DNA from 3 places in the Streptomyces sp. NPDC058864 genome. Region 2 is predicted to be linked to each of the others. Evidence: riboswitches for the same ligand, from Rfam matches in the RefSeq annotation. Region 2 holds a riboswitch; each other region holds the start of a gene.
What was found. A riboswitch is a leader RNA that binds a small molecule or an ion and turns the genes downstream of it on or off. The one in region 2 is predicted to bind thiamine pyrophosphate.
Positions count from the first base shown of each region.

Region 1 (3,252 bases), on a different contig from region 2:
CGACGATGGCGGCGACCGGGTACCCGAAGAACAGCCCGAAGAACGCGACCGGCACGGCCATCAGGCCGAGCCGTACGGCGAGCGGCCGGACGGCCGCGGCCCGGGCGCGCCTGCCCCCGGCGGTCTTCGTTACTTCAGCACGAGCGAGGACCACGACTTGACCCACTGCTCCCGGTTCCCGGCGATCTTCTCCGGGGCGACGGTGGCCGGTTCCGCGACGACCGGCGCGTACTTGGTGAAGACCTCGGGCAGCTTGGCGTCGCCGCGGGCGGGGTTGACGAACATGTTGAGCGGCATGTCCTCCTGGAAGGCGCGGCTCAGCAGGAAGTCGACGAGCGCCTTTCCGCCCTCGGTGTTCTTCGCGCCGTTCAGCAGCCCGGCGAACTCCACCTGCCGGAAGCAGGTGCCGGTCGCGACACCGGTCGGCCCCTGCTCGGGCTGCGTCTTCAGCCCGAGCACCTCGGCGGGCGGGCTGGAGGCGTACGAGACGACCAGCGGCCTGTCGCCCTTGCCGCCGCCGGCGCCGGAGAAGGTGTCGTAGTACGCCTGCTCCCAGCCGTCGACGACCTGGACGCCGTTCGCCTTGAGCTTCTTCCAGTAGTCCTCCCAGCCCCCGTCGCCGTACTTCGCGGTGGTGGCGAGGAGGAAGGCGAGCCCCGGGGAGGAGGTGGCGGCGTTCTCGGTGACCAGCAGGTCCTTGTACGCGGGCTTGACGAGGTCGTCGAGGCTCTCCGGCACGGGGAGCTTGTGCTCGGTGAAGTACTTCCGGTCGTAGTTGACGCAGACGTCGCCGAAGTCGATCGGGGTGACGCGGTGCTTCGCGGCGTCCAGCTGGAGCGCGGTGGGCACTTTGTCGAGGTCCTTGGCCTCGTAGGGCTCGAACAGGTCGTTGTCGAGGGCCCGGGACAGCAGGGTGTTGTCGACGCCGAAGAAGACGTCGCCCTGCGGGTTGCCCTTGGACAGCACGGCCTGGTTGACCGCGGCGCCGGCGTCGCCGCCGCGCAGCACCTTGACGGTGTAGCCGGTCTGCTCGGTGAACGCCTTCAGCACGTCCTTCGACGCGGCGAAGGAGTCGTGGCTGACCAGGGTGACGGTCTTGGAGGTGGCACCGCCCTTGTCCTTGGCGGTGTCCCCGCTGTCGCTGCCGCAGGCGGCGAGCGCGCTCGCTCCGAGCGCGACGGCCAGTGCGGTGCCGGCCACACGCCGACGGGTGGTGCTCATGTGGTGACTCCCTACGCCGGTATGACCCGGATCAGGTCCGAGGGTCTGCGGCCGTGCCGCACTCTCAGCGCTCTGTGCGCTCCCCTGTCGGATGTTCTTTTGTGTGATGTGCGTGATGTCGCGGCAAACGGCCGCAAACGACCGTCACCATAGCAAGCGCAGGTCAGCGCTCGGAAGCCGCCAGCTGACCGCAGGCGCCGTCGATCTCCTGCCCCCGGGTGTCCCGGACGGTCACCGGCACGCCGTGCGCCTCCAGCGCCGCCACGAACGCCCGCTCGTCCTCGGGCCGCGAGGCCGTCCACTTCGAGCCGGGGGTCGGGTTGAGCGGGATCAGGTTGACGTGCACCCGGCGACCCTTGAGCAGCCGGCCCAGCAGGTCGGCCCGCCACGCCTGGTCGTTGATATCCCTGATCAGCGCGTACTCGATGGAGACCCGGCGCCCGGACACGTCCGCGTAGTGCCAGGCGGCGTCCAGCACCTCGCGCACCTTCCAGCGGGTGTTCACCGGCACCAGGGTGTCGCGCAGCTCGTCGTCGGGCGCGTGCAGCGACACCGCGAGCCGGCACTTGAAGCCCTCGTCGGCGAAGCGCAGCATCGCCGGGACCAGCCCGACCGTCGACACGGTGATGCCCCGCTGGGACAGCCCCAGCCCGTCCGGCTCCGGGTCGGTCAGCCGGCGGATGGCGCCGACGACACGCTTGTAGTTCGCGAGCGGCTCGCCCATGCCCATGAACACGATGTTCGACAGCCGCGCCGGGCCGCCCGGGATCTCCCCGTCCCGCAGCGAGCGCATGCCCGCCACGATCTGGTGCACGATCTCCCCGGTCGACAGGTTCCGGTCCAGCCCGGCCTGGCCGGTGGCGCAGAACGGGCAGTTCATGCCGCAGCCCGCCTGGGAGCTGATGCACATCGTCACCCGGTCCGGGTAGCGCATCAGCACCGACTCGACCAGGGTCCCGTCGAACAGCCGCCACAGCGTCTTGCGCGTCGTGTCGTTGTCGGTGCTGCTGTGCCTCACCACCGACATCAGGTCCGGCAGCAGCCCCTCCGCCAGCTTCCCCCGCGCCGCCGCCGGGATGTCCGTCCAGGCGGCGGGGTCGTCCGCGTACCGCGCGAAATAGTGCTGCGACAGCTGCTTGGCGCGGAACGGCTTCTCCCCCAGCTCCGCGACCGCCTCCCGGCGCTCCTCGGGCGAGAGATCGGCAAGGTGCCGCGGCGGCCTCTTGGCTCCGCGCGGCGCGACGAATGTGAGTTCTCCGGGTGCAGGCATGGTGCGTCCAGTGTCGCAGATCGATTGGGCGGCCCCAGGTCGGATGCGTGAGGCTCCCGTCACCCTCAGACGTCCCCTGGCGACGCCGGCACCCGTCCACGGCCCGGGTACGGCCCGGCCTCGTGCGCTTTCCCGGACCTGACGGCGGCAGGCTGCCGCCACCGTCGCCTTTCACGTGGGCAGGCTTCCACGAACATCGGCGTCGTGATCTCCGCGTTCTGCACGACGGCAAATGAAGAGGCCGGGGGTCCCGGGTCGGATGCCGCGTGGCGCGAGCTGTGTACGCGTGCAAGCGTGCAAAGAGGACTCGGAACGGCATGAGCTGTCCGGTGACCCGGAGCTGCTGACGAAGGCCGGAATCGGCCCGGGCAGTGCTCGGCCGTTCCGCGAGATGAAGCGCCGAGGACAGCTCGGGAGGAGGCGACGATGCTCATCGAGGGCGTCATGCTCCTGTGGTTCATCCAGGTCGCGATCGGTGTGCTGTTCGTGGCCATCGACATCCGCACGACACCGGAGTCCACGGTCATGAAGTGGGGCTTTGTGATCGTCACCGCATTCAGCGGGCTGTTCGGGGCGTTGCTGTACGTGTTGAGCTGCCGGGAACCGCTGCCGGGCACCCATGAGCAGTACGTCTCTGCGAAGTGGCGGCAGGTGGTGGGTTCCACGATGCATTGCGTGGCCGGCGACGGGATCGGCATCCTCGCCGCGAAGGCCCTCACGTCGGGGGCCGGCCTGGCGATGTGGGCCGAGGTCCTGTGCGA
Region 1 covers NZ_JBHYMQ010000018.1:41,024-44,275, forward strand. Annotated here, with positions in the region: gene ACFW3D_RS16625 (ABC transporter permease) at 1-61, opposite strand, end outside; gene ACFW3D_RS16630 (thiamine ABC transporter substrate-binding protein) at 130-1,221, opposite strand; TPP riboswitch at 1,213-1,317, opposite strand; gene rlmN (dual-specificity RNA methyltransferase RlmN) at 1,385-2,491, opposite strand; gene ACFW3D_RS16640 (DUF4396 domain-containing protein) at 2,918-3,252, shown strand, end outside.
Region 1: another riboswitch for thiamine pyrophosphate. It lies ahead of ACFW3D_RS16630 (thiamine ABC transporter substrate-binding protein); the one in region 2 lies ahead of thiO (glycine oxidase ThiO).

Region 2 (3,252 bases):
GTTCGTCGCCGCCCAGGATGTTCGCGGCGGCCGTGCGCGGCCCCTGCACCGCGTTGTCCCAGTGGTGGATCAGCAGCCGCTCCCCGTACCGCGCCGACGGGAAGGAGGCGCAGTCCCCCACGGCGTACACGTCCGGCACCGAGGTGCGCAGCCGGTCGTCGGCGAGGACGGAACGGTCCGGCCCCAACTCGACGCCGGAACCGGCCAGCCAGCCGGTGGCGGGCCGGGCGCCGATCCCGACGACGACCGCCTCGGCGGCGAGCACGCTGCCGTCGGCGAGGTGCACCGCGTTCGGCTCGACGGAGGAGACGACCGCGCCGGTGCGCAGCTCGACGCCCTCCTCCGCGTACCAGCCGCGCATCCGTTCGGCGATGCGGGCCGGAAGCACCCCGGCGAGCGGGCGGTCGGCGGCCTCCACGACGGTCACCTCACACCCGGCGTGACGTGCCGCGGTGGCGAACTCGGCGCCGATCCAGCCCGCGCCGACCACCACGACCCGGTGCCGGCCCTCCAGCACCGGGCGCAGCGCGGTGGCGTCGTCCAGGGTGCGCAGCACGTGCACGCCGGGCGTGCCCTCGCTGCCCGGGAGCATGACCGGCTCGGCGCCGCTGGCCAGGACGAGCTTGTCGTAGCCGACCGGCCCGCCGTCGGTCAGGACCTGCCGTTCGCCGGGGAGCAGGGCCCTCGCGTGCCGCCCGAGCAGAAGTTCGACGCCGATGCCCGCGAAGTCGACGTCCAGCGCCGGGCCCTCCTCGGCGCCGAAGAGCACGCCCTTGGACAGCGGCGGCCGGTCGTAAGGGGCGTGCGGCTCCGCGCCGATCAGCGTGATCGTCCCGCCCCACCCCTGTTCGCGCAGGGACACGGCGGTCTGCACTCCGGCCATCCCGGCCCCGACGACGACGACACGCTGCTCGCTGCTGCTGGTCACGCGATCACCGTAACGCCGCCGACCGCTCGCAGGCCGGTACCGGTGCCCTACTCGCCGCGGATGGTGCGTACTAAGGTGGTTCAGGAGTACTCGCGGGAGCCCGGCGCACCGGGCTGAGAGGGCGGCTGGAGCGGCCGCCGACCGTACGAACCTGATCCGGGTCATGCCGGCGAAGGGAGGAGCGGAACATCATGCGGCGTCATGACGTCGTCGTGATCGGCGGCGGGATCATCGGGTTGGTCACCGCGTGGCGGGCCGGCGGGCGCGGTCTGCGGACGGCGGTCACGGACCCCGAACCGGGCGGCGGGGCCGCCCAGGTGGCCGCGGGGATGCTGGCCCCGGTGACGGAGGTGCAGTACGGCGAGCAGGCGCTGCTGGAGCTCAACCTCGCGGCGGCGCGGCGCTATCCGTCCTTCGTGGCCGAGCTGGAGGAGACCACGGGGCTCGACGTCGGGTACCGCACCTGCGGCACCCTCGCCGTCGCCCTCGACGCGGACGACCGCGCGCAGCTGCGCGAACTCCACGCCTTCCAGCAGTCCTTGGGCCTGGCCTCGGAGCGGCTCGGCGGCCGCGAGTGCCGCCGGCTGGAGCCGATGCTCGCCCCCGGCGTGCATGGCGGGCTGCGGGTCGACGGCGACCACCAGGTCGACCCGCGACGGCTGGCCGCGGCGCTGGTGCGCGCCTGCGAGCTGTCCGGGGTGGAGTTCCGGCGGTCGCGGGTGGCCCGGGTGGAGGTCACGGGCGACCGCGCGCATGGGGTCGTCCTGGAGGACGGCAGCCGGGTCGCCGCCGGGCAGGTGGTGCTGGCGGCCGGCAGCCTCAGCGGCCGGATCGAGGGGCTGCCCGCACGGGTGCTGCCGCCCGTACGGCCGGTGAAGGGGCAGGTGCTGCGGCTGCGGGTGCCGCCGGCCTACGCGCCGTTCCTGTCGCGGACGGTACGGGCCGTGGTGCGCGGCGGCCACGTCTACCTGGTGCCGCGCGAGAACGGCGAACTGGTCGTCGGCGCGACCAGCGAGGAGATGGGCTGGGACACCACCGTCACCGCCGGCGGCGTGTACGAACTGCTGCGCGACGCCCACGAATTGCTCCCCGGCATCACCGAACTCCCGCTGACCGGGACGCAGGCGGGCCTGCGCCCCGGCACCCCCGACAACGCCCCGCTGCTCGGCCGCGGCGCGCTGGACGGACTGGTGCTCGCCACCGGGCACCACCGCAACGGTGTGCTGCTGACCCCGCTGACCGGCGACGTGATGGCCGAGGTCCTCACCGGTTCGGAGGTCCCCGCGCAGGCCCGGCCCTTCTCCCCCGACCGTTTCGCCCTCCAGGAGCAGCACGCATGACCGCGCCCCTCCTTCTGTCCGTCTCCGTCAACGGCGAGGCGCGGGAGGTCGCCGAGGGCGTCACCCTCGACCGCCTGGTCGCGACCCTGACGGCCGCCCCGTCCGGGGTGGCGGCCGCGCTCAACGAGACCGTCGTCCCCCGCGCGCAGTGGCCGGCGACCCCGCTCCGCCACGGCGACCGCGTCGAGGTCCTCACCGCAGTCCAGGGAGGCTGACCCCATGGCCGACGACCCGCTGACCATCGGCGGCACCGCCTTCGGCTCCCGGCTGATCATGGGCACGGGCGGTGCGCCCAGCCTGGAGATCATGGAGCAGGCGCTGCTCGCCTCCGGCACCGAACTGACCACGGTCGCGATGCGGCGGCTGGACCCGACGGTCAAGGGGTCCGTGCTGTCCGTGCTCGCCCGGCACGGCATCCGCGTGCTGCCGAACACCGCCGGTTGCTACACGGCGGGCGAGGCCGTGCTCACCGCCCGCCTGGCACGGGAGGCGCTGGGCACGGACTGGGTGAAGCTGGAGGTGATCGCCGACGAGCGCACCCTGCTGCCGGACCCGGTGGAGTTGCTGGACGCGGCGGAGACCCTGGTGGACGACGGTTTCACGGTGCTCCCGTACACGAACGACGACCCGGTGCTCGCCCGGAAGCTGGAGGACGTGGGCTGCGCGGCGATCATGCCGCTGGGCTCGCCCATCGGATCGGGGCTCGGCATCCGCAACCCGCACAACTTCGAGCTGATCGTCGAGCGGGCGACGGTGCCGGTGGTCCTGGACGCGGGGGCGGGCACGGCCTCGGACGCGGCCCTGGCGATGGAGCTGGGCTGCGCGGCCGTCATGCTGGCCTCCGCCGTCACCCGGGCGAGGGAACCGGTGCTCATGGCGGAGGCGATGCGGCACGCCGTCGAGGCCGGGCGCCTGGCGTACCGGGCGGGGCGCATCCCGCGCCGCCACCACGCGACCGCGTCCTCCCCCGGTGTGGGACTCGCC
Region 2 covers NZ_JBHYMQ010000036.1:35,898-39,149, reverse strand. Annotated here, with positions in the region: gene ACFW3D_RS25125 (NAD(P)/FAD-dependent oxidoreductase) at 1-928, opposite strand, end outside; TPP riboswitch at 1,011-1,124, shown strand; gene thiO (glycine oxidase ThiO) at 1,120-2,268, shown strand; gene thiS (sulfur carrier protein ThiS) at 2,265-2,483, shown strand; gene ACFW3D_RS25110 (thiazole synthase) at 2,488-3,252, shown strand, end outside.

Region 3 (3,252 bases), on a different contig from region 2:
GTTCCAGGAGCTCGCGCGCCAGCGCGGTGCGCACGGGCAGTGCGCCGACGGCCACCGGGTCGAGCACCCACGCGGTGCCGGCCGCGGCAGCCGCCCGTGCGGCCTCGGCCATGGCGGAGCGCTGCTCGGCGTGCGGGGTGCCGAGATTGACCAGGACGCCCGAGGCGACCTCGGCGAACGGTCCGGCCTCCCCCGGTATGTCGACCATGGCGGGTGAAGCACCCAGCGCCAGCAGGACGTTGGCGGTGAACCCGGTCACCACCGAATTGGTCAGGCACTGGACGAGCGGCGAGTGGGCCCGTACGCGCGAGAGCGCCTGCGCGGCGAAGGCGGTGTGATCGGCGGAAGTCGGGGGCATGCGGACTCGCTCCTTGGAGGACGGACGGTGTACGGGCGCCGGCGGCGGTTCCGGGCGACGGGAAAGGCGGGGCGCGACGGCTCAGGGCCGCGGATGACGGCGCAGACGCAGGCGCAGCGGGGTGTACACCCCGAGGGCCACGAGGAACGCCACGTAGTAGGAGAGGTCCGCGCCGTGCAGGGCCTCCGCCACGGGGCCGACGTACAGGCTGGTGTCCATGAACGGCACCGCCGCGCCGAAGGCGGCCACGAACGCGACGACGGCGGCCCAGCCGGGCTGCGGCCGGCCCGTCTCGGCATCGAGGTCGATCTCCGCGCCCGCCCGCGCCCGTGCCCGGGCCAGCCAGTCGACGATGACGATCGCCACGAACCCGGGAATCCAGTAGCCGACGAACAGCAGCACGTTCTGGAAGCGGGCGGTGGTGTCGGCCGCGTGCATCCACAGCACGAGGGGGAAGCCCAGTAGCGCGGCGAAAGCGGCCGCGGCCGGGCGGGGAACGCGTACACCGACGGTCTGCAGGGCCAGGGATCCGCTGTAGTCGTTCATGGCGTTGCTGCACAGGGCCGCCAGAGCCACGGCGAGCAGCCCGAACTCCCCCAGTGGCCCGCCGCCCAGCAGCTTGGCCACGCCCGCGGCGGTCTGGTCGGTCAGGACGGACGCGCCCCACAGCCCGAGGGCCTGGACGCCCACGAACGACACCACCAGGCCCGCCAGGGTGTACCAGAACATGCGCGGGCCGGAAGTCGTCCTGGGCAGGTACCGGCTGAAGTCGCTGGCGTACGGCGCCCAGGAAAGGGCCAGGCTCAACGCGATGGTGCTCGTCAGGACGAACGCCCCGCCCCGGTCGGCGCCATGGGCGGAGCCGGTGACCGCGGGGTGGACGCCGTCGAGCAACTTCCAGGCGATCAGCGCGAACGCGGCGGCGAGCACGAACGTCATGACGATCTGGAGCCGGTGGATCGCCTCGTAGCCCAGGACGCCGAGAGCGCCCTGGGCGAGCATCATGACCAGGACCCCGAGCCAGAACGGCCAGCCGCACAGCCGCGCCAGTGCGTCCCCGCCGAACAGCCCGATCAGCGCGTCCCAGGCGACCGAGGACACCCACTGCAGGACGCCCGGCACCGCGACGGCCCCGCCGAACGCGAGCCGGGCCAGCGGCAGCTGCCCCGCGCCGGTCCGGCTCCCCCATGTGCCCAGATAGGCGGTGGGTATCGCGCCGACCACGGTGCCCAGCACCACGGCCGCGAGTGCGGTGGCGAAGTCCAGGCCGAGGGCTATGCCGATGGTGCCGGTGAACACGCCCGTCATGGTGAGGTTGGGGGCGAACCACACGGTGAACAGGCGCCCCGGGCCGCCGTAGCGGTTGCTCTCCGGGACCGGCTGAATGCCGTGCGCCTCGATCCGCAGATCGCCGGCGGCCACCGGCATGCGCCCGTCGAAGACTGTGGGTCGGCCGTCGGCGGGCAGACCGCCGGAAACATGCGCCAATGGCATGGAAGACATCCCTCCGCCAGTGCGAACTGGTTCAGGTTCGACGGGTGTGATCTCAGCCCCCGAATGGGGCACCCCGTGTCCGGTAGGGCACAGACTAACCCGACGGCGGAGCCCGGCGCGTCGATGGGGCGGAACCGCGCGGGCGGGCATCGCCCGCGGCTCAGCCGGGAAGGCGGCTCCGCCGACCCGTTCCTTCCCGCGCGAATGAGGGTGCTCCCAGCGGGAGAGAAGGCGCCGGACGCATCCGGAGGTACAGTCTGCGCCGATCGGCTGAACACCACGGAAGAGAGCCACGGCTGTGACGCAGGAGACGTGGAAGGACCTGGACGCAAGGGTGTCCGAGAGGTTGACCGCCGCATCGGACGGTGAGCGCGTTCTGTTCGCAGTGGCAGTTGCAGAACGCCTGATGCGGACGCATGAGCGGCTGCCGAAGGAGGACCGGTTCGAGTTCACCTTGAGTCTCCGGCCGCTGCTCAACGCCCTGTGGGAAGCCGCCCTCGGCGACTCGACGGCCTTTGCGGAGATCAAACGCGGGCTTGGCTCGTTCTACCTGAGCGACTTCTGCCACAACGACGGGCAGGACGGCCCTGACGATGCTGACGACTCCGCTGCCGCTGCGGTGCTCCACGCCGCCGAGACCTATATGCACGGCTGTGCGGACTTCGCGATCTGGGTGAGCGGCCGAGCCGTCGAAGCCATGGATCAGCTGATGTACGAGAGCGACGACGACGAGGGCGACCTCGAACAATCACTCGCGGAGGAGTTGCGGCGGCAGTTGCGAGACCTCGACCGGATCGCGGTATTCGCCCGGGAGGTCAAGCACGCAAGGATGGGCCTGAGCGTCGGCATGACGGCCCGACTGCGTGAGGCCTTGTACGTCCCCCTGTCCCGGCCGGACGGTTCGGACTAGGGACCCGCGGCCGTACCGGCCCGCCTGGGGCACAGGTCCGGTGGCCCGGGTCTCACGGCGGGGGCCGCCTGCTATGGTGCGCCGATGTCAGCGATCAAGAAGTTCCAAGTCACCTTTGACTGCGCGGAACCCGAGCGCGTCGCCCGCTTCTGGTGCGAGGTGCTGGGGTATGTCATGCCGTCCCCTCCGGAGGGGTTCGCCACCTGGGACGACTACAACCGCACCCTGCCTCCTGCCGAGCAGAGTTCATGGTCCGCCTGCAGTGATCCCTCGGGCGTGGGCCCCCGCCTGTACTTCCAGCGTGTCCCCGAAGGCAAGACCGCCAAGAATCGGGTGCATCTCGACGTCCGGGTCGGCACCGGGCTGGTGGGGGACGAGCGCCTCGCCGTGCTCGAAGCCGAGTGCGCGCGACTGGTCGCGCTCGGCGCCACCCACGTGCAAACGCTGTACGCCGATGGAGAAAACGAGTCGTGCATCCCCATGCTGGACA
Region 3 covers NZ_JBHYMQ010000025.1:85,794-89,045, reverse strand. Annotated here, with positions in the region: gene thiM (hydroxyethylthiazole kinase) at 1-358, opposite strand, end outside; gene ACFW3D_RS20640 (purine-cytosine permease family protein) at 440-1,852, opposite strand; TPP riboswitch at 1,844-1,938, opposite strand; gene ACFW3D_RS20635 (hypothetical protein) at 2,151-2,762, shown strand; gene ACFW3D_RS20630 (VOC family protein) at 2,847-3,252, shown strand, end outside.
Region 3: another riboswitch for thiamine pyrophosphate. It lies ahead of ACFW3D_RS20640 (purine-cytosine permease family protein); the one in region 2 lies ahead of thiO (glycine oxidase ThiO).